DNA from 2 places in the Paraburkholderia nemoris genome. Region 1 is predicted to be linked to the other one. Evidence: riboswitches for the same ligand, from Rfam matches in the RefSeq annotation. Region 1 holds a riboswitch; the other holds the start of a gene.
What was found. A riboswitch is a leader RNA that binds a small molecule or an ion and turns the genes downstream of it on or off. The one in region 1 is predicted to bind thiamine pyrophosphate.
Positions count from the first base shown of each region.

Region 2: another riboswitch for thiamine pyrophosphate. It lies ahead of thiC (phosphomethylpyrimidine synthase ThiC); the one in region 1 lies ahead of KHO33_RS27110 (FAD-dependent oxidoreductase).

Region 1 is NZ_CAJNBO010000019.1:81,830-97,025, forward strand. It holds gene mlaD (outer membrane lipid asymmetry maintenance protein MlaD) at 1-217, opposite strand, end outside; gene mlaE (lipid asymmetry maintenance ABC transporter permease subunit MlaE) at 309-1,076, opposite strand; gene KHO33_RS27090 (ABC transporter ATP-binding protein) at 1,073-1,894, opposite strand; gene thiE (thiamine phosphate synthase) at 1,989-3,092, opposite strand; gene KHO33_RS27100 (thiazole synthase) at 3,089-3,904, opposite strand; gene thiS (sulfur carrier protein ThiS) at 3,944-4,141, opposite strand; gene KHO33_RS27110 (FAD-dependent oxidoreductase) at 4,226-5,356, opposite strand; TPP riboswitch at 5,586-5,709, opposite strand; gene KHO33_RS27115 (ABC transporter ATP-binding protein/permease) at 6,072-7,823, shown strand; gene KHO33_RS27120 (SDR family NAD(P)-dependent oxidoreductase) at 7,883-8,656, shown strand; gene KHO33_RS27125 (hypothetical protein) at 8,823-9,284, shown strand; gene KHO33_RS27130 (hypothetical protein) at 9,375-10,016, shown strand; gene KHO33_RS27135 (response regulator) at 10,109-10,849, shown strand; gene KHO33_RS27140 (flagellar basal body L-ring protein FlgH) at 10,940-11,611, opposite strand; gene KHO33_RS27145 (hypothetical protein) at 11,743-12,456, opposite strand; gene KHO33_RS27150 (DUF6726 family protein) at 12,460-12,627, opposite strand; gene KHO33_RS27155 (hypothetical protein) at 12,673-12,855, opposite strand; gene KHO33_RS27160 (response regulator) at 13,306-14,046, shown strand; gene KHO33_RS27165 (ATP-binding protein) at 14,043-15,196, shown strand, end outside.
Region 2 is NZ_CAJNBO010000044.1:17,753-32,948, reverse strand. It holds gene KHO33_RS38175 (DMT family transporter) at 555-1,481, opposite strand; gene KHO33_RS38170 (L-lactate permease) at 1,836-3,434, opposite strand; gene KHO33_RS38165 (hypothetical protein) at 3,842-4,345, opposite strand; gene KHO33_RS38160 (glycine zipper 2TM domain-containing protein) at 4,505-4,717, opposite strand; gene thiC (phosphomethylpyrimidine synthase ThiC) at 4,997-6,928, opposite strand; TPP riboswitch at 7,011-7,129, opposite strand; gene KHO33_RS38150 (GreA/GreB family elongation factor) at 7,283-7,693, opposite strand; gene KHO33_RS38145 (hypothetical protein) at 8,222-8,689, shown strand; gene KHO33_RS38140 (DUF1223 domain-containing protein) at 8,880-9,710, shown strand; gene KHO33_RS38135 (cytochrome b/b6 domain-containing protein) at 9,756-10,394, shown strand; gene KHO33_RS38130 (molybdopterin-dependent oxidoreductase) at 10,445-11,248, shown strand; gene KHO33_RS38125 (pentapeptide MXKDX repeat protein) at 11,376-11,624, shown strand; gene KHO33_RS38120 (EamA family transporter) at 11,991-12,932, shown strand; gene KHO33_RS38115 (NADPH-dependent 2,4-dienoyl-CoA reductase) at 12,984-15,056, opposite strand.

The DNA of each region.
Region 1 (15,196 bases):
AGCCGATCGAGGCAACCCGGCCAACCGTCACGCCCGCGCTCTTCACCGGTGCGCGCGCCTTCAGTCCGCCGATATTGTCGAACTTGAGCTTGACCGGGTACGTTGCCTGAAACGACAACGAGCTCATGTTGCCGGCCTTCAGCGCGAGAAACAGCAACGCCACGAAACCCAACACCACGAACAGGCCGACCCAGAAGTCGAGAGCAGTCTTTTTCATCGTCATCCCAAAGTGAATCCGCCACGCTGCTCCCGCTCCCGTCACGCGCAAACCTAGGCGCGCCCGCCGAGCGAAAACGTGCAGCGCAGTTTTAGCTGAACATCAGTGCGGTCAACAGAAAATCGAGGCCGAGCACCGCAAGCGACGCGTACACGACCGTCTTGGTCGTGGCGCGCGACACGCCTTCCGGCGTCGGCTTGGCTTCGTAGCCCTGAAACAGCGCCACAAAGGTCACCGCGAGGCCGAACACCACACTCTTGATGACCCCGGCGCCCACGTCGCGCCAGACATCGACGCCGCCTTGCATCTGCGACCAGAACGCGCCGGCATCGACGCCGATCAGCAGCACACCCACCACATAACCGCCGAACACGCCGACCGCGCTGAAAATCGCGGCGAGGATCGGCATGGAAATAATGCCCGCCCACAAGCGCGGCGCGACAACGACCTTGACCGGGTCCACCGCCATCATTTCCATCGCGGTCAATTGCTCGCCCGCCTTCATCAAACCGATTTCGGCCGTGAGCGACGTGCCGGCGCGGCCCGCAAACAGGAGCGCAGTGACCACCGGCCCGAGTTCGCGCACCAGCGAAAGCGCGACCAGCAGACCCAACGCCTGTTCGGAACCGTAACGGTTCAGCGTGTAATAGCCCTGCAAGCCGAGCACGAAGCCGACGAACAGCCCCGACACGGCGATGATCACCAGCGAATAATTACCTACGAAGTGGATCTGCTTCGTGACAAGGCGCGGCCGGCGCAGCAACGGGAAAAACTCGAGCAGCAGCCGGAAGAAGAACCGCGTGGCGTAGCCGGCCGTTCCCAGCCCGTCGAGTACCGAGCGACCAAGCGCGCTGATCATGACTGACCTCCGCCGATACCGAAATCCGCCGCGAGCGGCGTCTTGCTGGGATAGTGGAATTTGAACGGGCCATCAGGCGCGCCGTCGATGAACTGGCGCACCGTAGGATCGGTCGACGCGCGCAGCTCAGCCGGCGTGCCTTCGGCATGCACCCCGCCATTGGCAAGGAAATAGACGTAATCGGCGATCGCGAACGATTCCGGCACGTCGTGCGTGACCAGGATCGACGTCGCGCCAAGTGCCTGATTCAGCGCGCGAATCAGGTTCGCCGTAATGCCGAGCGAGATCGGATCGAGGCCGGCGAACGGCTCGTCGTACATCATCAACTCGGGGTCGAGCGCAATCGCCCGGGCAAGCGCCACCCGCCGCGCCATACCACCCGAAATCTCCGACGGCGCGAGGTCGCGCGCGCCGCGCAAGCCGACCGCGTTGAGCTTCATCAACACGAGGTCGCGGATCAGTTCTTCGGGAAGGTCGGTGTGCTCACGCAGCGCAAAAGCGACATTTTCGAACACCGACATGTCGGTAAACAGCGCGCCGAACTGGAACAGCATGCCCATCTTGCGGCGCAGCGCGTAGAGGCCGTCGCGCGTTTGTGCGCCGATGTCCTGGCCCTGGAACAGGATCTGGCCGCGCTGCGCGCGCACCAGACCGCCGATCAGGCGCAGCACTGTGGTTTTGCCGCAACCCGAGCCGCCCATAACCGCGACGACCTGGCCGCGCTTGAAGCGCAGATTCAGGTTCGACAGGACGAGCCGGTCGCCATAACCGAAGTCGACGTCGCGCAGCTCGAGTAAGGTCTCGGGGGAGGAAGACACGAAACTGACAGTCCTTTTACACGGAAGGCCGAATTATAGGGCCATCATGGAAATGCTGCCGTGAGGTGCCCTGTCCCTTTACTGAACTTGACGATTATTGCGTAAACGCATGTTGCAGCGCAGAAACAGCGACAGCCGGGTCGGCGGCTTCGGTCACGGCGCGCACCACGGCCGCGCAGCCCACGCCCGTCGCCAGCACGTCCGGCAGCACCTGCAGATCGATCCCGCCGATCGCCACCAGCGGCACGACGCCGTCGAGCAGGCGGACATACCGCGCCAGACGCTTGAGGCCCTGCGGCGCGGTCGGCATGACCTTGGTGGTGGTCGGGAACACCGCGCCTAACGCAATGTAGCTTGGCCGGAAATGCAGTGCTTTCAGAATCTCGTAGAAACCGTGCGTTGACAGACCGAGGCGGACGCCGGCAGCGGCAAGTGCCGACAGATCGGCGGTATGCACGTCTTCTTGCCCAAGGTGGACACCGTAAGCGCCCCCTTCCAGCGCGGCTTGCCAGTGATCGTTGATGAAAACCTGGGCATCGTGCTCACGGCCCGCAGCCACACAGCGGGCGATTTCGCGCTTCAGTTCGTCGGCGGGTTCAGCCGACTTGCGGCGCAACTGGACCGTTTTCACGCCAAAGCCCACCACCCGTTCGACCCACTCCGCGGTCGGCAGCACCGGGTACAGGCCGAGCCGGTCAGGGCAACGCGCGAACGCTTGCGCCGGCGCGGCCGGCAGACCGGCGAGGCGTGGGAAGTGCGCGATATCGGCCGGAAAGGCGTCTTCCGCTTTGATTTCGTCGCCGTCGCGCCACGCCAACGCCAGGACCAGCGCGTCGTGCGGATCGAAGCCGCAATCCAGAAACGCCGCCAGCGCGGAAATCCAGTCTTCCGCCAGATGACCTTCCAGACTGTATTTCTCGCCGCCCAGATGCAGCGTCGCCGCGTTCTCGGCAGCGACGATCACGCCTGCGCCCTGCACCTGCCAGCGCGCCACCTGCTCGCCATGCTGCTGCGCGTCGGCGACGATGATCAGGTCGCCGCCGTTCGGCTCGTCCGGCGCGGTCAGGCAGATGCGCCACGGCGCGTGCGTCGGCGGCCACTCGCCCAGGCGGGCGCGGATTCGCTCGGCGGCTTCGGTAAGTTCGTCAGCAGGCGGCCAGAAAAGGTCGCGGCCAGTCAAAGGCAAAGTTTGCGTCATGCGGCGCTCCCGTCTTGATGCCAGAACGGCATGCCGACTACCGGCGTGCTCGCGTGCGCGCTTTCGCGCTCGGCCATCGGCCCCGCCAGAAAAGCCTGGCGGCCCGCTTCGACGCCCAGCGCGAAGGCACGCGCCATCGCGTCGGGGTGCGTCGCCTGCGAAACGGCGGTGTTCAGCAGCACGCCGTCGAAGCCCCACTCCATCACTTGCGCCGCGTGCGACGGCACGCCGAGGCCGGCGTCGACGATCAGCGGCACGTCGGGCAAGCGTTCACGCAAGACCCGCAGGCCGTACGGATTGATCACACCCTTGCCGGTACCGATTGGCGCGCCCCACGGCATCAGCGCCTCGCAGCCCGCATCAAGTAGGCGGCGGCCGATCACGAGATCTTCAGTGCAATACGGCAGGACCTTGAAGCCGTCCTTGATCAGCTGCGTGGCCGCTTCGATCAGGCCAACCGGATCAGGCTGCAACGTGTAGTCGTCGCCAATCAGTTCAAGCTTGATCCACTCGGTTTCGAAGATTTCGCGCGCCATATGCGCGGTCGTCACCGCCTCGCCGACAGTCAGGCAGCCGGCGGTATTGGGCAGCAGCGGCACGCCGTGGCGCTTGAGCAGGTCGAAGAAACCGGCTTCGGCGCCGCCTTCGTTCATCTGCCGGCGCAGCGCGACGGTCACCATGCCGGGCTGCGCGGCGTCGATCGAATCGGACAGCGATTGCAGCGATGGATAGCGCGAGGTGCCGAGCAGCACGCGGCTCGCGAAAGTCTGGCCGTAGAGCGTGAGCGCGTCGGCGGTTTGGGGGGCAGTCATTTGCATAAACCTGGTCTCCGGCAAGGCGTGGCGCGGGGCTTAACCGCCGGCCACGGGTTGCACGACATCGAGCTTGTCGCCCGGCTGCAGCGCGCGCGCCGCATGCTGGGTGCGTGCGACGAAATCGCCGTTCAGCGCGACCGCGAACGGCGGACGCGCGCCGAACGCGGCGAGCGCATCGGCGACAGTCGCGCCTTCGGGCAACGACAACGGCTTCTGATTGATATGAATGTCCATGGTGTTCGAATACGGTTCAATCGATTGAGGCAGCGGCCTGCGCCTGTTTTGCCTGCGGTTATTTCGCCAGCAGCCGCGCAACGCTCATGCCGGCTCCCGCGTGGCGTCCAGTTGAAACAGCTCGCTCCAGCGCGCGGCATTTTGCCAGTCGGCGAAAGCATCGGCGTCGCCGATGCGGCCGTCGAGCAGCGCGGCGGCGAAGCGCACGGCTTCGTCGGCGACTTCGGGCACGATCATGTAGCCGTGCCGGTACAGGCCGTTCACGCGCAATGTCTGCGCGCCATCCCACAGCAGGGCCGGACGGTGGTCCGGCAAAGTCGGGCGGCACTGCGAATTCAGTTCGAGGATGCGGGCTTCGCCGAAGCCGGGATGCACGGAAAACGCCGCGCTCAGCAACTCGAGCGCCGAGCGCACGCTGACCGGCGACATGTCCTCGCCTTCCACTTCGGTGGCGCCGATCACGTAGAGATCGTCCTGCTTCGGCGCGATATACAGCGGGTAGCGCGGATGCAGCAGGCGCACCGGCCGCGTCAGCTTGATACCGGGCGCATGCACGCGCGCGACTTCGCCGCGAATGCCTCGCAACGTGGGCAGCACCGACTTCGCGCCCAAACCGCGGCAGTCGATCGTGATGCGGGCGGACGGCAGCGCATGATCGTCGACCGGCGTGTTCCAGTGTGTTTCGACACCACGCTCAGCGAGGCCCGCGGCGAGCGCGGTCAGCACCTGACGGTTATCCAGTTGGCCTTCGCGCGGCAGCAGCCAGCCCTGGTTGAAGCGGCCTGCCAATGCGGGCTCGGCGGTGCCGACCTGAGCGCCCGCCAGCGTCACGAAGCCGCCGTCGAGCAATTCAGCAGGCGCGTTCGAGCGCACCCGGCGTTCGAACAGTGGCGCTTCGGTGCGATCGGCGTGATGCCATACGACTAGCGTGCCATTGCGCTGGAAGAACACCGGTTCGGGCAATTCGGCCAGCACGCGCGGCCAGGTGTCGAGCGAACTTGCGCCCAGACGGGTGATCAGCAGTTCGGCACTGGCGGCTTCGGCGAGCGGCGCCAGCATGGCGGCGGCGACCCAGGCCGCGGATTGCGTACCTGCGACGTCGCCGCGCTCATAGAGCGCCACGCGATGCCCTTCACCGGCGAGGCGCCACGCGACGAGACGCCCGCACAGCCCACCGCCGAGCACGGCGAAATCGGGTTGAGCTAAACAATTCATCGCGTGCGCTCCGGGTCACAACGGCAAGCAACGCTAAAACAGCCCGGCGCGCCGACACAACCGACAAAAACGCCGTGAAGAGCAAAACACATGTCTGAAGAATAGGCGGTCATCGAATCCTTTCCGTACGGCAAAAAAACGCACGTACCCAGGACGAAACCGGCGGGTGAGGCCGGCCGGGCAAAATGCACGTCCAATGACGGACGCCGCCCGGCGGGGAATGGAAGACTGACTGCTTCCGGAAACTTCCCGCGCCGGTATTACCCGGATCGGGTGCAAAGGGTCTCTCTCAGCCTCGCCGCCGCTGCGTGAAAATCACGCTGCCTGTGGGCAAAGCACCCCTGTTTCGTCGAAGGTCATTAGACCATAAAAGGCGCGGCGCCCGCAAACCAACGGCTTCTGCCGTCACACGCCGTTGATCCGTCACTATCTTTCGATTCATCAATACGGCCGAATGCAGCGCTCTGGCACAATGCCAGGACCGGATGCCGCTGGCGCGCGGGCGACATGCTTCGCCACTCGCGCACCAGCGGCATCGAGGCGGGACCTCTGAGCGGAAATTAATTTTCACTTAAGGGCTTCGCGCCAGAATCGGTCGCTCACCCGGACGTGCGTTCGTCGAGCACGACGCCCGGGGCACGCACCGCAAACCCGCCGTGGGGCCGGCCCGACTTGGGGGCCGCCTGACGCGGGCCAGCACTTCACCAGGATGCTCATGACACCGAATACCGCTTCCAGCCCCGCGCTGCCGCCGGACGAAAAAGTCTCCGCATGGAGCCTGATCAAACCTTACTGGGTTTCCGAAGAACGAAAAACGGCGTGGGGGCTGCTCATCGCGATCGTCGTGATGAATCTGCTCATCGTGTGGATCAACGTGCGCCTGAACCGCTGGAGCGCCGACTTCTACAACGCGCTGCAAACCAAAAACGTGCACGATTTCCCGCACCTGCTGATGGTGTTCTCGGGGCTCGCGTTCGGCTTCATCATCCTTGCCGTGTACGGCCGCTATCTACGCCAGATGCTCGGCTTCCGCTGGCGCCAGTGGCTGACCACGCGTTATCTCAACGAATGGCTGCACGACAGCGCTTTCTACCGGATCGAACGCGACCGGCTCGCCGACAACCCCGACCAGCGGATCAGCGACGACCTGCAATCGCTCGCCACCAGCACGCTTTCGCTGACCCTCGACCTGCTGTCCACGATCGTCACACTGGTCTCGTTCATGACGATCCTGTGGTCGCTGGCCGGTGCGCTGACCGTTTCGCTCGGCGGCATGCCGGTGCAGATTCCGGGCTATATGGTGTGGGCCGCAGCGCTGTACGCGGTAGTCGGCTCAGTGATCATCCAGAAGGTCGGCCATCCGCTCGTGTCGATCAATTACCAGGCACAGAAAGTCGAGGCGGATTTCCGTTTCGGCCTGATCCGTCTGCGTGAAAACGCCGAGCAGATCGCCTTCTACGACGGCATGGAGACTGAGAAGAAGAACACGCACTCGCTGTTCGGCCGCATCCGCGACAACTGGTGGCAGGTGATGAAGTACACCAAGCGGCTCACCTTCGTAACGGCCTTCTACGGCCAGATTGCAATCATCTTTCCGCTGGTGGTCGCCGCGCCCCGCTACTTTGCGGGCGCTTTCACGTTCGGCGTACTGATGCAGATCTCGAGCGCATTCGGTACCGTCAGCGATTCGTTTTCGTGGTTCATCAATAGTTACGGCAGCCTCGTCGAATGGCGCGCTACCGTGAACCGGTTGCGTGAATTCAAGCGCATCGTGCATGCGCCGCGTCTGAAGGAATCGGTCTCGCCCGCTACCGCGCATGGCGGCATCAATCTGCATTTCGTCGACGAAGACGAGCTCACAACTGAAGGCCTCCAGCTTGCGCTGCCGAACGGCAACCCGTTGTCGCGCATCCGCGATATCGCGATCAAGCCGGGTTCACGCTGGCTGGTGCGGGGTCCGTCCGGCTCCGGCAAGAGCACGCTGATGCGCGCGCTCGCCGGCTTGTGGCCGTTCGGCGACGGCTCGATCGACGCACCGGTCAACGCGCGCATGATGTTCATCCCGCAGGTCAGCTACATGCCGATCGGCACGCTGAAAGCCGCGCTCACCTATCCGTCTTCTGCAGATACCTACACTGACGACGAATGCCGCGAAGCGCTCATCACTTGCCGCCTGTCGGAGTACGCCGACCGCCTGCAGGAATCGGGGCACTGGACGCGCATTCTCTCGCCGGGTGAACAACAGCGCCTCGCCGGCGCCCGCGTGCTGCTGCACAAACCGGACTATCTGTTCCTCGACGAAGCAACCAGTGCGCTCGATTCGGAAAACGAGGCACGCCTCTATCACCTGTTCACTGAGCGGCTGCCGCAGGCGGCAATCGTCAGCGTCGCGCATCGCGAATCGCTGGCGGCATTCCATGACGAAACGCTCGACGTCGAACGCTCGGGCGAACCGATTGCTGCGTGAACAGCATGAACAACGCGAGCGACATGAGCAGCACCGGTGACGCGAGCAGCACGACTGGCATGAGCGGCGCCGGGCTCGATCGGGTCGTCCTGATCACCGGCGCGGGCTCCGGCATCGGCGCCGCACTGGCCCGACGCATCGCCGCGCCGCGCACCGCCTTGATGCTGCACGCCCGCGGCGTCGACGACGAAGCGCGCCAGCGTCTTGCACAGGTCGCCGCCGATTGCAGCGCGAACGGCGCGCGCTGTGCGACGGTGTTCGGCGATCTGGCCGAACGCGGCGCTGCCGAACATGTGATTCATCAAACGCTCGCGAACTTCGGCGCGCTTGATCAACTGGTAGCGAACGCCGGCCACGCGCAACGGCAAACGCTCAATGCACTCGACGCGGATGCGTTCAGCGCCGCCTTTGCCGCCATGCCGGCCGCGTTCGCCGCGCTCGTCAAGCGTGCGACGAACGCGCTGGAAACCTCGAAGCGAGGCCGCGTGGTCGCGCTCAGTTCGTTCGTCGCGCATCGCTATCGCGTGGATGCGCCGTTCGCCGCAACGGCGGCGGCGAAAGCGGCGCTCGAGTCACTGGCTAAAACCGCCGCCGCCGAACTTGCGCCGCATGGGGTGACGGTCAATTGCGTGGCGCCCGGTTATACCCGTAAAGATCGCGGCCCAAGTGCCGATAATGCATCGGTGTGGGCCCGCGCCGCCGAAGCGACACCGCTCGGCCACGTCGCCGAGCCCGCGGATATCGCCGCGCTGATCGCCTTCCTGCTCTCCGATGAAGCGCGTCACATCACCGGCCAGGTGATCCATATCGACGGCGGCCTGACGCTCGGTTAGGCAGCACGCCGCAACATCCGGAAACACGCGAGAACAGTTCGAAAGCATTTGCGAAGCGGGCAAGCTGTTCCGCGCTTTGAAAATCCCCTGTAGCAGCGACGATAGTCGTGCGGGCCGTACCATGCGCCGCCCGCCCCGCCCCTCACTGCTACTGGACTCTCCGCACATGTCATTCGATCGCCGCTTCTATCCTTTGACCCAGCGCGCAGCGCTTGCGCTTGGCGCAGCCCTGCTGCTCACGAGCGCCGCGTACGCTGCGCAAGCCACCCAGCCCAATGAGCCGGCGGATGTTTGCCCCGCGCTCAAACACATCGTCGACGCACCCGACTTCAAGCAGCTGCACGTGCAACCTGCCGCGCAACTGCCGGGGGTATCGGCCGTGGACGACTGCCGCGCCAACACGCACGCCTACGATTGCCACTGGCGCGCGCACTGGCAAGCCGACGGTGTCGTCAACGATCCGCTCGAAGAATTCGGCGCCGATATCGCCGCCTGTTTTCCGAACGTCGTGCACGACGTCAACACACCGACGCGTCAGCATTTCATCGTGACCACCGAGGATCGGCGCGTAAACGTGACGGCCAGCGTGCAAGGGCAAAACGAACTGCGCCTGCGCATCACGCGCTGAGCGTGGGCCGTTTTTGCCACGCTCCGCTGCTTTTCTGCTGGGACCCGTTGTCATTTGCCGTACTTCCTCACCGCCACCAGGCACCGCATCATGACCTCTACGCCAAGCTTGCGCGCTTACGCTTTCACGCGGGCCCCAATGGCCGCGTGGGTCATGTTGCGGCGGCCTTGTGCGTGGCTCGCCGCCTCGGCCACCCTCGCCTGCGGCCTGAACGGCTGCGCGTGGACGCTGATCTCGGCGGCCGACGCCACCGGCTCCGTGATTCAGGCGGGCTACGCGATCGCGGCGAACTACTCATCGCCGACCTTCGTCAATGGCCGACCGGCGGACGTGCATAACGTCTGCATCGAAGTGAATCAGACCGTGACGGTCGGCGATTTCGTGCCGGCGCTGCAGCTTGCGCTCGACCGGCACGGCATTCGTTCGGACGTCTACAATCCGGGCACCTCGCCCGCCGGATGCGAGGCGCGCCTCGTCTACAACGCCGCGATCGATTACGGCCGCCGTTCGTTCAGCGACGAAACGATCCAGTATCTGTCGATCATCGATCTGACGCTGATCCAGCACGGGCGCATTCTCGTCACCGCGCGCTACCAGACCGGCGGCCTCAACACAGACCGCTTCTCGACCGCCTCGACCAAACTCAATGGTCTGATCGACAAGATGGTGGTCGATCAGACCCAACTGGTCCGGCAGCCGATGCAGACCATCCAGACGTCGCTGGCAAACTAGGCGCCCAGCCTGCTTGCTTTCTCTTACGCGAGAAAGAATTCGAAAGCGTTTCGCGCTTTGCGCCGCTCGCGTGGATCACTAAGATGACCTGGATGAACCAATCCATTCTGGTCGTCGACGACGACCCCGTCGTACGTGAGCTCGTCAGCGAATATCTGGTGGGGCGTGGCTTCAAGGTATCCACGCTCGAACATGGCATGGCGCTGCAGCGTAGCTTGCAGGACGAACGTCCCGCGCTGGTCGTGCTCGACATCATGATGCCGGAGCTCGACGGCATTAGCGCGCTACGCGCATTGCGCGTCGCCGGCGACGATATTCCTGTGATCCTGCTGACCGCGCGCGCCGATCCGATCGACCGCGTGATCGGCCTCGAACTCGGCGCCGACGATTATCTCGGCAAGCCATTCGAACCGAGCGAGCTGGTCGCGCGGATTCGCACGGTCCTGCGCCGCCGCGGCACGATTGCGCCGAGCGCGCCGGAGCAACGCGCGCCCTATCGTTTCGGCCGTTTCGAGGTGAATTTTCCAGCACGCGAATTGCGCCGCGACGGTGAGCGGATTCCGCTGCGTTCGAGCGAATTCGCGATGCTCAAGGTGTTCGTCACGCACGCGATGACCGTACTCACGCGCGCGCAGTTGCTGGAGAAACTTCACGGCAATAGCGAGGTGCATCGCAATCGCAGTCTTGACGTCTCGATCTGGCGTTTGCGGCGGCTGATCGAAGTGGATCCGTCCGAGCCTCGCTATGTGCAGACCGTCTGGGGACGGGGCTACGTGTTCGTGCCGGACGGTGAAATCGGCGCTGCGGAGCGCGACGCGCCACCGCTTGCATGATGCTTGCCCGGCGAGCGCCTGGCGCCAGGCCTCGGACTTGAGAAAACCTACGCGGCGTGTCGCGCATCTCGCGCGCGCACCGCATCGACGTTAGAACGTCAGCACACTCAGAAACATTCTCTGCAGCCAGCCCATCGTGGTGGAGTCGGAAACCATCCCCACGCCGGCCTGCTCGATGCGCGCATTCGCGACCTTGCTCGACGCCACATAATTGCCTGCTTCGATATCCTTCGGATTGACGATGCCCGACAGGCGCAAGCGGTCGCGGTTGCCGCTCATCGCGATCATCTTCTCGCCCGATACCACAAGGTTGCCGGTCGACATCGTTCCGATCACGGTCACGGCCAACGTACCGGTCATGCCGCTGACGTCGGTGAGACTGCCCTGCCCCTTGTAGTCTGTACTGGCCGAGCCGATGTTGAACAGCCTCGCGAGCCGCGCGGCGGCGTTGGTCGACTGATCGGCGGCGGTCGCGGTGATGCTGCTCGAACGGCTCGCGGCGGCGGTCGCGCTATTGTTGCCACTGTACGATTCCGACAGGCGGATCGTCAGCACGTCGCCGATATGCTGCGCACGCGGCGTTTCGTAGAGCAGCAAGGGCGCACCGGCCTGATAGATCGCGCCCTGCGTGTTGACGTTCAGCGGCGCCGACGCGAGCGGCGGCGACATCGGCGTTTCGACGATTGACGGCTGTTGGCCGCTCCCGCAAGCCGCGAGGCAAGCCACCGCGCCTAGCGCGACAGTGAGACGTAGCGCAGTCATGCATGCTCCTTGGCCGGATCGGCCGGGTAAAAAACGGACTCTGCGGTCTTGCTCGTTGCCGATGCTTTGTTGAACGACGCAATCTGCGCCACGCATGAGTCCGCAAATAGCGCGACAGATGAGGCGTCACATCACCCCGCCTCGGCCCCGCTCGCCTGCCATTGCCGCACGACCGACTTCACCCATGCATCCGAGCCTTTCAACAGATAGGTGAGGGTGCCGTTGCGGGTGCCCGGCAGAAAGCACAACGTGATCGAACTCACCGCGTTTTCCCACACATAGACCGGCAGCGCGCCCGATGACGACACGCTTTGCGTCACCAGACGCGGCGTGCCATAACGGTCCGCGAGCGCGTCGCGCAAGTCTTCGGCGGTAATCTCGTCGATCACGAAGGAAATCTCGTACAGACGCAGTGCGCTCTGGCCGTCGACACGCGCAAAGCGCAGCACATGCTCCAGTGCCGGCGCGCCGTCGACGACGGCTTGCGACACCGCCCAGCCATCGTCCGCACGATGCGCCCAGCGGCAGGCCACCGTCAGACTCTCGCGCGATTTCAGCCGCATGCCGAGTGCACCCGCCTGCACGTCCGTCTCGCAGACAGGCACGCTGCCAATCGGCGTAGCGCGCACGGTCGAACCCGCGCGGAACTCGTCGAGCGTGATGCCGAGCGCAATGCCGCGAAACGCAAACGGCGTGTCCTGCGAGCGCCGCCGTGCGTCAGCGGAAGCAGCCTTCGACGCGGCGTTGGCCGCGCTCGCTTCGCGCGCAACGGGCTGCGCGTGAGCGACCATCGAAAACGCGCCGCCCAGCAGCGCCAGCACGCAGGCAAACCGTTTGAGTGTCATGATTCAGTCGATCGCGGATGAACACATGTCGAACGGGGCGGCCGCGGCATGGCCGACGACCGGGACGATTTTCAGTGTGGCCGACGTCAGGCGGCACGGCAGCGCGGCGACGGCGCAGCCGCCGAGCGGCAGCAGCGCCGTGCCCAGCGTCAACCACGCAGCGACACGGATGAAACGCTCAGGAATGCTCGAGGTCGACACACGGGCCTCGGTGCGTCAGGCAGTCGTGTTGACGTGATGCCCGACCAGCCCCGTCGGCAGCGACGGCGGCGCCTCGCTAGCGGGCTCCTTGGTCTGCGGCGTGGCCAGTGAGTTGGTTGGGGCTGCGGGTTTTTCCGCTGGCGGCGTGGGCGCGAGCGAAGAAAAGCGGGTTGAGCTGAGATTGCTATGAACGGTCATGATGAGCCTCGCGTGGCGCTAGGTTTCGATTTCACGCCGCCTGCCGTGGGCCCAAGGCGTTAGGCTGTTTTCGGCATGCGGCGCAACGTACTGCACGACGAATCATCTCGCCGCGCACGTAGTGGCGATGCGCGAAGGAACGCGCGCTTTTCCGCGGTTCTTACGACCCGTTTCGACCCCTTGCCGTCAGTAGCAATTGCGCACAGATTCTTTCCCCGAAGAAATTCAAGCGGTGCAAAATGACTTCCACGCCGCGCTGCGCATGGGCAAATGGGCCAACCCTTGCCGGTGCGTTGCCGGCGCGCTGCCGAATATAGCGGCCGTGAAATATGCCGTGAGCCTTTGGTGGCGGGCCTCACGCCCGAACCGGCGGACACGGCGCGAGCTTGGGTAAGCATTGGTAAGAAAACAGTCGATCGCGCGCCGCGCGTGCCAGTCTAAAATTTCGCCATGAATCCACAGGTCCTTATCGTCGACGACGACCCGGTAGTGCGCGATCTGCTTTGCAAGTTTCTGCAGACGAACGGCTTCGACGCGTCAGTGCTGCACGACGGCACCCATTTGCAACGCCGGCTCGAACGTGAGCGGCCGTCGGTCGTCGTGCTCGACATCATGATGCCGAACACCGACGGCTTACGCGCGCTCACCGCGCTGCGTGCCGCCGGCGACGACATTCCGGTGATTTTCGTAACGGCGCGCGGTACGGTGGCCGACCGCATCGTCGGGCTTTCGCTCGGTGCGGACGACTACCTGACCAAGCCGTTCGACCCACGCGAACTGCTCGCGCGCATCCATACGGTGCTGCGCCGCCGCGGGCCGTCCACCACAAGCGCGCCGGAAGCCCGCAAGCCGTATCGCTTCGGGCCGTTCGAACTCGACTTCGCCACGCGCGCGCTGTCGCGCGACGACTCGAAGCTGCCGCTGCGCGACAGCGAGTTCGCCCTGCTAAAGATTTTCGTCAACAATCCGTACAAAGTGCTGTCGCGCGTGCTGATCCACGATCTCGTGCATCGCGACAATCTCGCTTTCCGCGATCGCAGCCTCGACGTGCCGATCTGGCGCCTGCGCCGCGTGATCGAAGATGACCCGTCCAATCCCTGCTACGTGCAAACAGTGCGCGGCAAAGGCTACGTATTCGTGCCCGACGCCGACGGCACACCGTTCGCCGACGAGGCTGCCTCAAGCGCATGAGAAACCCGCTGAACACGCTGTTCGGCAGAATGGCGTTATTGTCGGCGGCGGTGTTGTTTGCAATTCAGGCCGGGTGGTTCGTACTGGTGGTGATGCAGCCGCCGCGCCACGAAATCGACGGCTTCGCACGCGGCATTCTGCTCGTGCTGCAGGCCATCAACGGCGAGCCGATGAAGGGCGCCGCGCTTGCGCCCGCCATGCGGGTGCACCTCGTGCCTACGTGGAACATGCCGTCGAGCGTCCATCTGCGCACGCCGGATCAGCGTCCGCTGGTCGAATTGAGCCGGCACTTGCGCGAAAACCTGCCGCCCGGCACGCAGATCGCCGTCGACGACCTGCGCCCGCCGCAGCTATGGGTGCTGTTCCCCGGCAAATCAAACTGGGTTGTCGTGCCGGTGGACGTGCCGCCGCGCCCGCGCTTCGTGATCGAATCCGTCTCGATGCTGGCGGCGGCGCTGATTCTGTCGCTGTTCGCGGTCTGGCAGATGCAGCGGCCGCTGTCGCGCGTGGCCGATGCCGCTCGCGCGTTCGGTTCAGGCGGCCGGCCGGAACCCGTGACCGTGCAGGGTCCGCGCGAACTGCGCGATCTGATCGGCTCCTTCAACGACATGATGCGGCGTCTGAACGAGGCCGGTGACGACCAGGCGGTGATGCTGGCCGGCGTCGCGCACGACCTGAAAGCGCCGCTCACGCGGCTGAAGTTGCGTGCGAGCGTACTGGTTGCGGAAAGTGAGCGGGCCGGCCTGATACGCGACGTCGACTCGCTGACCAACATCGTCCAGCAGTTTCTGGAGTTTGCGGGTCAGTCCGCCGACACCGGGCCGCCGGTCGAAGTCGACGAATTCCTGCAGGAACAGTTTTCCGCCGGCGACAGCACCGAGACGCCGCTCTTCACGCTCGATCTGCGCGCCGGTTCGTCGTTCACGCTTCCGCGCACCTTGCTCGACCGGCTGGTCACGAACCTGGTCGACAACGCGCTCGAGCACGGCTCACCGCCGGTGGATATCGCCACGGCACGCGATGACCGGCATTGGGTCATCAGCGTGCGCGACCACGGCCCAGGCATTCCCGACGATCGCATCGCGGCGGCGATGAAACCGTTCGTCCGGCTCGACGCCGCACGTGGTGGCGAAGGTCATTGCGGCCTGGG
Region 2 (15,196 bases), on a different contig from region 1:
CGAGTCCGCGCGGCCGCCCTTGTGCGGCCGCATGTAACGTGACGTTACCCCGGTGACGTAACTCGCGAAGCCCCTTCCGCAGACCCTGTCAGCATCCTTTCTTCGCAAAATAATGTAATAAAAATCAATGGTTTGCGAACAATTTCTTGTAAATCTCTATAACTGGCACGCAAGCTGCTTTTAAAGACTCATGGGGCCGGATTCGTAACATCCGACGTGAGTTTGCGGCGAGTGTCCAAACGGCGATTCCCAAACCCTTTCAGCACCGGCGAACGAACCGGTGCTTAGCCCGATGATGGCCTGCGCGCACGGCGCGCGGCCTCGGTGGCCCCGTCGCCTATCCTCGTAGGGCGACGGTTTCGCCCGCACTCCAACGGAGTGCGGGCTATTTTTTTGGGTGCCCGGAATGGGTTGCCAGGCCGCTGACGCGGCGAGCGGTGCAAGACGGGAGGCGGCGACGTAGAAGGCGTCGCGCGAGGCGGTGTTCCTGTGTCGGCGCGGCCCTCGCGGAGGCGGGAAGCGGACCGCGCCGAACGTATCGTGCGAGGTGGCTTTCAGGTGTCGGCGCGGCGCGGCCCGAACCACGGCAGACGTTTGACCACGCCGGTGGCAAGCGCGGTGCCGACGAGAATCACGCCACAGCCTTCCAGCATGCCCAGCGACACGGTTTCGCCGAGAAACAAGGCGCCCCACAGAATGCCGAAGATCGGAATCACGAAGGTCACCGTAATCGTGCGTGCCGGCCCGACCACTGCGATCAGATGGAAGAACAGCATGTACGCGACGCCGGTACACGCGACGCCCAGCGCGATGACCGCGCCCCACGCGTGCAGCGAGATCGGCGCGGCCGGCCAGTAGATCACGGCGAGCGGCAGCAATACGATGGTGGCGCCGGTCATCGTGCCGGTCGCAACGGTCAATGCATCGACGCCGGTCAGGTGGCGCTTCGTGTAATTGGCGGCGATGCCGTAAAGCAGCGTGGCGCCAAGCGCGGCAGCGGCCGCGAGCGCGGTGCTCATCGGTGTGGCGGCCGAGCCGTTCGGCGCGGCGATCTGATCCCATACCAGCATCAGGACGCCGAGAAAGCCGATCACGAGACCGAGCGTGCGCAGCGCGCTCAGGCGGTCACGCAGCCAGAGGAAGCCGACGAGCGCGCCCCACAGCGGCGTGGTCGCATTGATCACGGACGTCACGCCTGCCGACAGCGTCAACTCAGCATAGGCGAACAGGCAGAACGGCGCCGCCGAATTCAGGATGCCGACCACCAGCAATGGAAAAGCACGCGTGCGCAGGATGGTCGCAGACTCGTGCAGCGGCCGCCGCGCAATCAGGACGACGGCGAGAAAGGCCGCGCCGATGCCGACGCGCAACGCCATCAGCGGCGCGACGCCGAAGTCGGTCACGCCGACACGGATAAACAGAAACGAGGCGCCCCACAGGGCGGCCAGGATCAGCAGTTGCAGCAGGTTTTTGGCATTCATTGTCGTAGCGCCGCGCGCGGTTGAGTCGAGACGCCTGCGCATCGTAGCAGCGCGATCGCGCGAAACGTTTCAGGCTGGAATGAAACGGCAAGATTCGGGGGATAGAGGACGTCTGATAGCCGTTATCGTAAGCGCGGTCGAGCCGGCTGCAAAACGAGCAATTCTCACGCTAATGTGAGAAAAATTACGATGAGATTGATGCGGTTGCTAACCAGGTGCAGGCCCGGCGGGGCAGGCACCTGGGGAGCGTGAATTATATTGCGGCAACGCACCAGTGATCCTGGCCCATCACGCAAGCCGCCGCTTCAAGGAATTGGCAGGTGCGAACCGTTGCGTCGATGGGCCAGGCGCGTCTCAATGCGGAATCATCCACTGCAGGAAGTTCTGCTGCAGCCAGACCAGCACGCCGAGGATCACCGTCAACAGAATCGAATGCTTGAAGGTCTTGGCGAACACGACGCCTTCCTTGCCCTTGAGCTCGGTCGTCGCCACGCCGGTCGAGATGTTTTGCGGCGAGATCATCTTGCCCATCACGCCGCCCGACGAATTGGTTGCGGCCATCAGGATCGGGTTCAGGTTCAGTTGATGGGCCGCCACCACCTGCAGATTGCCGAACAGCGCATTGCCCGAGGTGTCGCTGCCGGACAGGAACACCGCGACCCAGCCGAGGAAGGCCGACACCAGCGGAAAGAACGGTCCGACCGACGCGGCGCCAAGCCCGAGCGTGTAAGTGAGCCCGGAGTAGTTCATCAGATAGGCGAGCGCGACGATGGTCGCCACCGTCAGAATGGCGATGCGCGTCTGGACCCACGTGTCGGCAATAGCCTTGCCGAATTCGCGCGCGCTCAGACCCGTCACGAACGTCGTGATGATGGCGGCCACCAGAATCGCCGTGCCGGTCGCGAGCGGCTGGAAGTCCCACACCGCGCCATATGGCGTGTTGTACAGGGTGATGAACACGGCCTTGTCGAGGCCCGGCCACGGTAGCTTGACGTCGCCGATCAGGAAGATTTTGGCGACGGTCCAGACGATCACCACCGCCGAGACGATGATCCACGGATACCAGCCCTGGCCGCCGCTGATCTTGCCGCGCACCTCGCCCACGCGATCGATGTTGATCGCGAACTTCGGATCGGCAGCGGGCTTCCAGACGCGCAGGAACGCGATAGTGAGAATCAGCGAGACCATCGACGACAACACGTCGGTCAGGCTGTAGTTCACGTAGTTCGACGCGACGAACTGGGTCAGCGCGAAGCTCGCACCGGACACCAGCAGGACCGGCCACACGCGCAGCATGTTACGAAAGCCCGCATAGACGCCGATCACATAGAACGGCAGCAGGAAGGCGAAGAATGGCAACTGGCGGCCGACCATCTTGGCGAGCGAATCGGCCGGCAGATGTGTGACCGCGCCGAGTACGGTGATCGGCACACCGAGCGCACCGAACGCAACCGGCGCAGTGTTGAAGATCAGTGTGAAGGTGAGTGCTTCGAGGGTGGGAAAACCGAGCAGGATCAACAGCGAGCTGGTGATCGCGACCGGCGTGCCGAAGCCGGAGATCCCTTCGAGCAACGCGCCGAACGAAAAGCCGATCACCACCAGCACCACGCGGCGGTCGTTCGGCAGGTTATCGATCATCCACATGCGAAAGGCGGCGAAGCGGCCCGAGCGCTGCGAGATGTTGTAGAGCAGGATCGCGGCGAACACGATCCACATCACCGGCCAGCAGGCGAACACCGCACCGTTGGCGACTGACGCAGCCGCGAGTCCGACTGGGAACTGCCAGACGAAAATCGCCACGATCAGCCCGACGATCAGGCCCGCAAGCGACGCCTGCCAGGCCGGCCGGCGGGCCCAGCCGAGCAACAGCAACACGACGATGATCGGCAAGGCGGCGACGAGGAACGAGAGCGGTAGCGAATTGCCGACGGGGGTGAGTAGTTGGTGAAACATCACGTCTCCTTCGTTGTTGTTCGATTCGACGCGGGACTACGCACTACGGGGCGCGTCGCTCTGGCAGGACGGATGGGCGCCGGCGGCGCGTCGAAGACGAGCCGGGTCGCTTATTTAAACAGGTACTGCGTGTGGCTTTCCCAAGCATAGGGCCCGATTGGAGCGCGTCAAGAAGGGAAAGTACGGGCGAAGGACAGAAGGGGGCGTCGCGTCTTGCGTGGCGGGATCGTCGCGGCATGATGCGCGTGAGGTCTGCCCGGCGCGGCATGGCGCGTGCTGGCGGGCGGCTTGCCGACTTCCGGGCAACGGGGTTGCGCACGACGTCGTGAGGCATGGGTCCATCCCGTGCACCGATAGTTGCGGGCACGGGACGGTCAAAGCGGATCAGCAAGATCCGGCTGCGGGATTCAGTGCCAGTGACCGTGGCCACCCCAGCCGCCGTGGCCTCCCCAACAGCAGCCGAAACCGACGCCGATTGAAACCGACGGGCCATACCAGCCCGGATAGCCGTAGTAAGCCGGATAAGCCGGGTAGACCGGCGGCGGATAGTAGGCGGGATAAGCGGGGGCAACGTACACCGGCGGCGGCTGAGCGACCGCGTAGGTGGCCGGCTGGGATTGCGAATTGGCTCGCGCCTGCTGCGCTGCTTGAGCCTGCGCCTGCTGCTGCGAAGTGGCCGAATCGCCAGCCGTCCCCACAGGGACATCCTGCTGAACGCCATTGGCTGGAACGGTGCCGTAAGCGTAATACGGGTAGTAGCCCGGATAGTAGCCGTACGGGTAGTAGCAGCCGGACAGCGTCAGCACACAGGCCACGCCGGCCAGCGCGATACCAGTTTGGGAAAGACGGGGCAAGCCGCGCGGCAGCCGCTGGCTGATTGCGCGAAGAGACTTGACGACGGGGGACTTCATGACGTGCTCCTGGTTACATCACACGCCGCCATCCGGGGCGTAGTGGCTTGAGCTTACGCCGCCGCAGCGCCAACAGGATTGCAAAACCGTAACGGCGTATTTCACGTCATTGCAAAGCATTTCGCGAAGTCACCAGCAGGGCGCCGGTCTTATTTGCGCTTACTTGCCCACCTGATTACCGATGATGCCGCCCGCAGCCGCACCGCCAATCGTCGACAGTGCATTGCCGCCGATCAGTCCGCCTGCGGCGCCGCCCACACCCGCGCCGATCACCGTATCGCGTTGCCGCGTGGTCATGTTGTCACACGCGGAAAGATTTGCGACAACCGCGACGATCGCAGCGAACGTACTGAGTTGACGAATCGATTTCATGATGCTCACTCCATTCATTGTGTCTGGACAATGCTTCGTGGAAATGGATGAATCACCCCGTCCTTACATTTGATCTTATCGCCGCAGCCCGTATCCGGATGTGTGAGCTTGTCAGCAAGGTGTCGGTTTCGTAATCAAATGTTTCCCTTCTGTCAGCATGCGGCGTGCCCGCCCGCGCAGAAACGCAAAAGCCCGCCAGTGGCGGGCTTCGGTGCTGCAATAGCGTGACGCAGAAGCTTCGAATGGCGGGCGCACGCTCGCACGCCCGCGATCCTTACCTTACTGCCGCTGATAGATTTCAGCGCCTTTCTTCATGAACTCGATCGACTTCACTTCCATGCCTTTCTTCAGCGCGTCGTCGTCGGAGAGACCTTGTTGCGCGGCGAATTCGCGCACGTCCTGCGTGATCTTCATCGAGCAGAAGTGCGGGCCGCACATCGAACAGAAATGCGCGACCTTGGCCGAATCCTTCGGCAGGGTTTCGTCGTGGAATTCGCGTGCCTTGTCCGGGTCCAGACCGAGATTGAACTGGTCTTCCCAACGGAATTCGAAACGCGCCTTCGACAATGCGTTGTCACGCACCTGCGCGCCCGGATGGCCCTTCGCCAGATCGGCGGCGTGCGCGGCGAGCTTGTACGTGATGATGCCGGTCTTGACGTCGTCCTTGTTCGGCAGCCCGAGGTGTTCCTTCGGCGTGACATAGCAGAGCATCGCCGTGCCGAACCAGCCGATCATCGCCGCGCCAATGCCCGAGGTGATGTGGTCGTAGCCCGGCGCGATGTCGGTCGTCAACGGTCCCAGCGTGTAGAACGGTGCTTCGTCACACCATTCCAGTTGCAGGTCCATGTTCTCCTTGATCAACTGCATCGGCACGTGGCCGGGGCCTTCGATCATCGTTTGCACGTCGTGCTTCCACGCGATCTGCGTGAGCTCGCCAAGCGTCTTCAACTCGCCGAGTTGCGCTTCGTCGTTCGCATCGTAGATCGAGCCGGGACGCAGGCCGTCGCCGAGCGAGAAGGCTACGTCATACGTCTTCATGATTTCGCAGATGTCTTCGAAGTGCTCGTACAGGAAACTTTCCTTGTGGTGTGCGAGGCACCACTTCGCCATGATCGAGCCGCCGCGCGAGACGATACCGGTCATGCGCTTGGCCGTCAGCGGCACGTATTGCAGACGCACGCCAGCGTGAATCGTGAAGTAGTCGACGCCTTGTTCGGCCTGTTCGATCAGCGTGTCGCGGAAGATTTCCCACGTCAGATCTTCGGCCTTGCCGTTGACCTTTTCGAGAGCCTGATAAATCGGCACCGTGCCGATCGGCACCGGCGAATTGCGGATGATCCACTCGCGCGTTTCGTGAATGTGCTTGCCGGTGGAGAGATCCATCACCGTGTCGCCGCCCCAGCGGATCGCCCAGGTCATCTTGTCGACTTCTTCGCCGATGGAGGAGGTCACCGCCGAGTTGCCGATGTTCGCATTCACCTTCACGAGGAAGTTACGGCCGATGATCATCGGCTCGCTTTCCGGGTGGTTGATGTTGTTCGGAATGATCGCGCGGCCGCGCGCAACTTCTTCGCGCACGAATTCCGCGGTGATTTCCTTCAGACCGTCGGGACCGAAGGCGCTCGCGCCGAACGCCTGGCCCGGATGCTGGCGGCCCATCATCGCGGCGAGCTTTTCGCCGTTCGGACCGCTCGTCTTCAGGGTCTCAAGATACGCGGCGCGTTGCTGGTTCTCGCGAATCGCGATGTATTCCATCTCCGGCGTGATGATGCCGCGACGCGCATAGTGCATCTGCGAGACGTTTTTGCCGGCAATGGCGCGGCGCGGCGTGCGATGCAGGCCTTTGAAACGCAGATCGGCGGTGGCGGTATCGGCGGCGCGTTCGCGGCTGAAGTCGCTCGAAAGGCCCGTCAGCGCTTCGGTGTCGCCGCGCTCTTCGATCCAGGCTTGACGCAGCGCGGGCAGACCGGCGCGGATGTCGATCTTGGCTTCCGGATCGGAGTAGGGGCCCGACGTATCGTAGACGAAGACCGGCGGATTTTTCTCGCCGCCGAAGCTGTCCGGCGTATCCGCCTGGGAAATTTCGCGCATCGGCACGCGGATATCGGGCCGCGAGCCGGTCACGTAGACCTTGCGGGAATTCGGCAGCGGCGCGACAGCGGCGGCATCGACGTGGGCGTCGGCGGAAAGGAACTTCGGATTGGCGTTCATGCATATCTCCTGATGTGGGGCCGCTAAGCAGGAGACGAGACGGAAGTTGTCGGAATTCGCGAGAGATGAAACGGTAGACCAGGTGCGAAATCCGTACGCTTCCCTGCGCTGGCATTATCCAGATCAGGTTCAAAGGGTATTTCTCACCCACGCAACACGGACCTCCAACCTCCGCGCTACGCAGGACCCCCGCGTTAGCAGCGCACACGATACACCGCCCGGGCGCTGCTTGGCAACCCGTCTTGAAAAAGTCAGATGTCGGAGATAACGCCGGTCAGCCACGCACTATTCTTATTGTGATAGGGCTGCCGGGGATGATGCGGCGCAGCGTTCTGCGTCGTGAATGGCTTGGGCTTACAGCGTGAAATCGTCGGCGGCTTCGGGCTGAAACAGGATTTTTTCGAGCTTCAGTACCTTCTCCGTGCCGCTCGGCGGTGTGAAGCGGATGCGGTCGCCACGTTTGGCGCCGAGCAGCGCAAGACCGACCGGCGAAAACACGTTCAGGCGGCCGTGTGCGAAGTCCGCGTTGGGCGGATAGACAACGGTCCAGGTCATCTGCTCGCCACTGGTTTCATCGACCAGCGTGGCTTGCGAATTCATCGTGACGATGTTCGCGGGGATGTCGCGCGATTCGACAATCACGGCGCGTTCCAGGACGTCGTCGAGCATGTCTTGCAATTTGGCGTCGGCACCGGGCGCGGCCGCGTGCTTTTCAAGACGGGCGACGTCGAGTTCGGTGAGGTAACAGGTTTTCGTCTTTTTCATGACGGGTTCTCCAATTCGATCTGCATGTAAGGGGACTGCGTGCGGATGAGATCAGCCCGGAGCCCGACGACGCGGCCCCGGCAATGGAGGGGAAATGCGTCAGATCGGGCGCCGGGCAGCGAGAAGCGGGAGCGTTCGGGACGGCTGGCCGGCGTGTGGCGTCGCGATGTCCGCGCGCGCGCAGCCGGTTGCGCGGCGGGGGCGCAAACGGGTGAGGGCTCGGGAAAACGGAACGCGCATTGGGGTAGCCGGCAGAGTACGAAAAGTGTTGGGGAGCGTCGGGAGGGAAGCTCGGTCGACGCAATCGAAAGGTGAATGTTAGCACGGGCCGGGCGTCTCTTTAATCGCCGCCGGGAGGTGCCGTGGATACGCGTTGCGGCGTGTCGATATCGCACTTAGTCGTTCAAGGCCGTCGCCGCGCTGCCGTTAATCCGCCTGTAGGGGCGGCCGTTGCCCAGCCGAGTGAGCGGCGGCGGGCAGCGCGTCAAAGGCGCGATGCGATTTGAGACGGCTTAAGGAGAGATGCTGATGAAAACGGGAATGGGGCGGTTTGAGGGGCTCAGCGTGGTCGCGGCGACGGCAACGCTGGTTGCGCTCGTTGCAGCGCCACTGCCGGCGGTGGCTGCGAATGGTGGAACGATCAGTTTTTCGGGCGCGATCGTGGCACCGCAACTGGAGATTTCGGCGGCGCCCGCCGGGGCCCGTGTCAATGCCGGCGGCGCGCGGCTCGATCAGTCGGGTTCAGCGGTCACGCTGACCTTTAGCGCCGCGCCGGGCGTGGCGACGGGCGCCGATGTTGCGCTTCAGGTGAACAGCGGCGCGACGGCGCGCAATGGCGACGCTCTGACTGAGCGTTTTGTCGACAGCCATGGCCGTGCATTTCGCGCAGCCAGCGATGGGCACTACCGGGTTGGCCGCGACGGCGGGGCGTTGTCGCTTGCACCGAAGAATGCCGGGCAGGATACCCGGGTGACGGTTGTCGTGAGTTACGACTGAGACACCTTCCGCGGGGCGCTTTGGGGCGGTTCGCCCGCAAGCGTACAGACAAGCCGCGCCCCGCGGGGATAAACAGCATGGAACGGTCTCGACCGTAGGCGAACAACGCAGACAAAAATAAAAATTCAAAACCGGCTGTCATAAGCGGGCTTGTGGTTCGACAAACGTGCAGATCCTGATGGAGCACGCCATGCAAACCGCACGAACCCGCCGAGACAATCGGTATGTCACTCGCGCAATCGCGCTAGCCGTAGCGCTGACAACCCTCTTCGCCAGCGGCCTTGCAAGCGCGGCCGGCGCCGTGTGTGCGTCGCACAGCCCATCGCACCGCGTAGCGCTGGTGGAGCTCTACAGCAGCGAAGGCTGCAACAGCTGCCCGCCGGCCGACAACTGGTTGAGCCAGTGGAAAAACAGCGGCGCAAGCCAAAGCATCGTGCCATTGGCGCTGCATGTGGACTACTGGAATAGCCTCGGCTGGACCGACCGCTTCTCGCAGCATCGCTTTACCGAACGTCAGCAAACCCTCACTGACCTCGCCGGCGGCCACACCATCTATACGCCTGAAATCTTCGTATCGGGCCGCGAACTGCGCAGCTGGTCGCAACACGACAGTTTCCAGAGCCGCATCGGCCAGGTCGTCGCCGAACCGGCGCAGGCGAACGTGGTGCTTGAACTGAAACCTCAGGCGAAAGGCGCCTTCAATGTCGATGCGCAATTCACCAGCAAGGCGGCAGACACTAGGGCCCCGCTGAATGCCTACGTCGCGGTCTACCAGAACGCGTTGAACTCGCAAGTCAGGGCCGGGGAAAACAGCGGCGCAACGCTGCATCACGAACGCGTCGTGCGGCAATGGATCGGCCCCGTGCCGCTGGTTGCCGGTAACGCGCAAATCCGCCGCGACATCCGTATCGACGATGCCGATGCGAATGCTCCGGCGGACCACTTCGGCGTCGTCGCCTTCGTCGAAAACGCCGCGACCGGCGACGTGCTGCAAGTGGGCGAGCTCGCCGCCTGCAATTGATCGCGCGACGACCCCGCGGCGCTTCCCGTTTCATCGGAGATTCTCATGGCCACGCCTCATGCTCTTAGCAAAACCGCTCCGCCCGTCATGCCGAAGAGCGGCACGATTCATCCGGTGTGGGTGCGCGTCACGCATTGGCTCAACGCACTCGCTGCCATCCTGATGATGCTGTCCGGCTGGCGCATCTATGACGCTTCGCCGATCTTCAAAGGCTTCACGTTTCCGCCTGCGATTACGCTCGGCGGCTGGCTTGGCGGCGCGCTGCAATGGCACTTCGCGGCGATGTGGCTGCTGGTCTTCAACGGTCTGCTGTATCTCGCGCTGAATCTGGCCAGCGGGCGCTTCGTGCGCAAGTTCCTGCCGGTCTCGCCGCGCGCCGTGCTGCACGACTTCATCGCCGCGCTGACCGGCAAGCTCTCGCACGCCGATCTGCGCGTCTACAACGCGGTGCAGAAATTCGCCTATCTGTTCGTCGTCTGCGATCTGATCGTGCTGGTGCTCTCGGGTCTCGCGATCTGGAAGTCGGTGCAATTTCCGCTGCTGCGAGAGTTGATGGGCGGCTACGACAACGCGCGCATCGTCCACTTCTGCGCCATGTCGCTGATGGCTGCGTTTATTGCCGTGCATCTGGTGATGGTGGCCCTCGTACCGCGCTCGCTGCTGGCGATGTTGCGTGGACGCTAAGCCGTGGCTACACGGATAAACGGATACGCAAAGCTTAAGGACATCGAATCATGACCAGACCCAATACACAACCCGATCGAAAGCTCGCCGCCATGCCTGACAACAAGCTCGACCGCGAATCGATCCTGATCGACGCCCGGCGCGAACTCGCGATGCCGTCGCGGCGCCTGTTCGGCAAACGGCTTCTGACGCTCGGCGGTCTGTCGATGCTGACGGGCTGCTCGCTCACCGACAACGATTCGGTCACTGCATTCCTGACGGCCGTGTCGCGCCTGAACGACCGCGCACAGGCCGCACTATTCGATCTGAAGCAGCTCGCGCCGACCTACACGGAAGCGCAAATCACGCGGCCGTTTCCGTTCAATGCGTTCTACGGTATCGACGACGTCCCCGATGTCGACCCCTCCGACTACAAGCTGAAGATCAGCGGCCTCGTCACCGGTCAGCGCGTCTGGACCTTGCCCGAGTTGTACGCGCTGCCGCATGCCGAGCAGATCACGCGGCATATCTGCGTGGAAGGCTGGAGCGCGATCGGCCGCTGGGGCGGCACGCCGTTTGCCGATTTTCTGCGGCGCATCGGCGCGGATACGAGCGCGAAGTACGTCGGCTTCAAATGCGCGGACGACTACTACGAAAGCATCGACATGCCGACCGCGCTGCATCCGCAAACGCTCCTGACCTTCGAATACGACGGCGAGCGCCTGCCCGCGAAGTACGGCTTCCCGATGAAGCTGCGCATGCCGACCAAGCTCGGCTACAAGAATCCGAAGCACATCGTCGAGATGTTCGTCACTAACACGTATCCCGGCGGCTATTGGGTCGACCAGGGCTACAACTGGTTCGGAGGCTCCTGACGCGCGCGGGTCGGCGCGAGCAATGACCGACGCGCGACCCCGGGCGGCAGAAGCTTCGGAAGTACCCGGCGCAAGGTAGAAGCCAGAAGCCGGTTCAGGTTTATCCACTACAAAACGGAGTCATCCCATGAAAAAGTTCGCAATCGCAGCAATGGCCGTCGCCCTCCTGACCAGCGGCGGCGCCGCGTTCGCGCAGGCCAGCGGCGCGATGTCCAACGATGCAATGTCGAAGGACACGATGTCGAAGGATTCGATGTCCAAAGACACCATGTCGAAGGACAGCATGAAGAAAAACACGATGAAGCACGATAAGATGAAAAAGGGCAGCGACGCGATGGGCATGAAGCACGAAGCCTCGGGCGCCATGGCCAACTGAGCGTTGCCGGCGATGCCGGTTGCATAGTTTGAACGCCGGTGTCGCAGGCGAGCCGAAAGCCGGGGATACGTCCCCGGCTTTTCTGTTGCAAGCACGCAAAAAAGTTACGATTCTTTCAGGCGACGCGGTGGGCGCTTACTGCATAATGCGATGCGCGCCCAACATTTGGCGTGTGTCAGCCGTGGCTCGATTTCCATCGATCGCCGCGGCGTTGTGGCCCCATTGGCCATCTATCGTCCTTCCGTTCCACCGACATGTCCGCCAGCCTCGCCCGTCAGACCGCATCGCCGATGCGGTGTCCGCCATCCCGTCACAGGGTCTTCAGCGGGGGCGCAGCACCTCGAGCGGCATGGGCGGTTTGAACGTATGGCGCCGCAACTCCCCAGCCGCTTTTCACGTAGTTTCCCGCGTGGTTTCCCGATCCGTTTGCCGCAGTCCCGCAATGGACAGATCGCGCTCGCGCTCGCCGTCGTCTATCTCGTATGGGGTTCGACGTATCTCGCCGTGCACGTAGCGCTGGGTTCGTTTCCGCCCTTGCTGCTTTCCGGCTTGCGCAATCTGTTTGCCGGCATAGGGCTTTTCATCTTCGCGGCGCGCCGCAATCCGGTCTGGCCGAGCGCGGGCGAAATCCGCAATGCCGGCCTTGTCGGCACGATGCTGGTCGGCCTGTCGAGCGGCATGCTGGCCTACGGCATGCGTACGGTCGGCACCGGCACCGCAGCCGTGATGGTCGCGACCGTGCCGCTGTTCGCAACGGTGATCGCGGCGGTGGCGGGGCGCAAGATCGGCAGGGGCGAGTGGTTCGCGGTCGGCCTCGGGCTGGTGGGCATAGCGATCCTGAGTCACGGCGACACTGCGCCGGGATCGGCGGGCGGCAGTCTGGCGATCCTGTGCGGTGCGCTTTTCTGGGCCGGCGGCGCGCATCTGGCCGGGCGGCTGAAGTTGCCGTCGGACCTGTTTCTGTCGACGTCGCTGCAGATCGGACTCGGCGGCGCGATGTCGACGATGGTCGCCTGGGTGTCGGGCGAGCGGATGATGGAAGTGCATTTTCTGCCGGTGCTGGCCTTCGTCTACCTGATGCTGGTCGGGACGATGACCGCCTACGTCGCGTACGGCTTTCTGATCCGGCATACGAGTCCGATCATCGCCAGCAGCTGTATGTACGTGAATCCGGTGGTGGCGGTGGCGCTCGGCGCGTTGTTGCTCGGCGAGCCGGTAACGCGTTCGACGGTCATCGCGACGATCGTGATTCTGGCCAGCGTGGGGCTGTCTTTCTGGTTCGATTACCGGAAGAAGGGGCTCGCTTAAGGAGGGCGGCGCGGCCGCCTCCGCTCTCCACTGGCTCAGTGGCTCGGTGGCTCAGAGCGCCGCCGCCACCTCCGCACCCTCGCGAATCGCGCGTTTCGCATCCAGTTCGGTCGCGACCTTTGCGCCGCCGATCACGTGATAGCGCGGACCGTTCGCACCATTCGAGCCATTCGAGCCGTTTGTCCGATCCGCAGCACGTTCCGCCGTCTCCGGATGCAGGTCGCGCAACGATTCCTGTCCCGCGCACACGACGATCGTGTCCACTTCAAGCCATTCTTCGAGCCCTTCACGCGCGATTTTCAAACCGCGTTCGCTGATCTCCTGGTACGACACGCCGCCGAGCATCTTCACGCCGTTCCTGGCCAGCGTCGCGCGATGCACCCAGCCGGAGGTCTTGCCGAGCCCCATACCGAGCTTGCCGGCCTTACGCTGCAGCAACCAGATCTCGCGGACCGGCTGCGCCGGCGCCGGCGGTTTCAAACCGCCGCGTTCCCGCACCGTAAGATCGACACCCCATTCGTCGAGCCATGTATCGCGCGGCACGGGCAGAGGGTCGCCGGAACGATGCAGCAAAAACTCGCTGACGTCGAAGCCGATCCCACCCGCACCGATCACCGCCACGCGGCGTCCCACCGCCGCACCGCGCAGCACATCCACATAAGACAGCACGTTAGGCCCGTTAATACCGGCGATCGCCGGGTTCCGCGGCACGATGCCCGTGGCGATGATCACATCGTCGTAACCGCCTGCCGCGAGCAGGGCGGGGTCGACGCGCGTCTCGAGCCGCACGTCGACGCGATGCCGCTCCAACTGGCTCTGAAAATAGCGGATCGTTTCGCTGAACTCTTCCTTGCCCGGCACGCGCATCGCCAGATTGAACTGGCCGCCGATCGTTGCGCTCGCATCGAATAAGGTCACGCGATGCCCGCGCGAGGCCGCGACGGTCGCCGCGGAAAGTCCCGCCGGACCCGCGCCGACTACCGCCACGGAGCGCGCGGCCTGCTGGCCTGCGATCGGCCGGTAGATCAACTCGGTCTCGCGTCCCGCACGGGGATTGACGAGACAACTTGCACGCTGGTTCTTGAACGTGTGATCGAGGCAGGCCTGATTGCAGGCGATACAGGTATTGATTTCGTGCGCGCGTCCTTCGGCGGTCTTCAGCACGAACTCGGGGTCGGCGAGAAGCGGCCTTGCCATCGACACCAGATCGCCCGTTCCCTGAGCGAGCAGTTCTTCAGCGACCTCGGGCGTGTTGATGCGGTTCGACACGATCACCGGCACCTTGACCGCGGCCTTCAAGCGCGCGCTCAACGCGGCGAATGCGGCGCGCGGCACCGAGGTCACGATGGTTGGCACCCGCGCTTCGTGCCAGCCGATTCCCGTGTTGAACATCGTGACGCCGGCAGCTTCGAGCGCCTGGGCGACCTGCACGGTTTCTTCCCACGTGTTGCCGCCTTCGACCAGATCGATCAGCGAGAGCCGGTACACCACGATAAAGCGTTCGCCGCACACCGCGCGCACGCGCTCGACAATCTCGCGCGCGAGCCGCATGCGGTTCTCGATGCTGCCGCCATAGCGGTCGGTGCGCTGGTTCGTGCGCGGGCAGAGGAACTGGTTGAGCAGATAGCCTTCGCTGCCCATGATCTCGATGCCGTCGTAACCGGCACGCTGGGCGAGGCGCGCGCAGCGGGCATAGTCGCGCACGGTCCGCGCGATCCCGGCTTCGGTGAGCGCGCGCGGCTTGAACTTCGAGATCGGCGACTTGAGCGCCGAGGCGGACACGACAAACGGCTGATACCCATAGCGGCCCGCGTGCAGGATCTGCAACGCGATCTTGCCGCCTTCGGCATGGACGGCCCCGGTCAGCAAGCGGTGATTGCGCAGATCGAACACTGAGTTCAGCGTGCCGCCGAAGGGCAGCAGCCAGCCTTGCCGGTTCGGCGAGATGCCGCCTGTGATGATCAGGCCGACGCCGCCTTTCGCGCGCTCACGGAAATACTCGGCCAGTTTCGGGTAATTCCAGAAACGATCCTCCATGCCGGTGTGCATCGAACCCATCACCACGCGATTGCGCAAGCGGGTAAAGCCGAGGTCGAGTTCAGCGAGTAAGTGTTGGTAAGACATGCAGGGGACCGTGTAAGTATGGTTGTGCGCGAACAATACACCGCGAAACGTGCCAACCCTCCGAGGAAAAATTCTAATCCGCGCAACGCGTTGCTCCGTAAGCCATTCGTCTGACGCCGGAACCCATATCGAACCCGCGG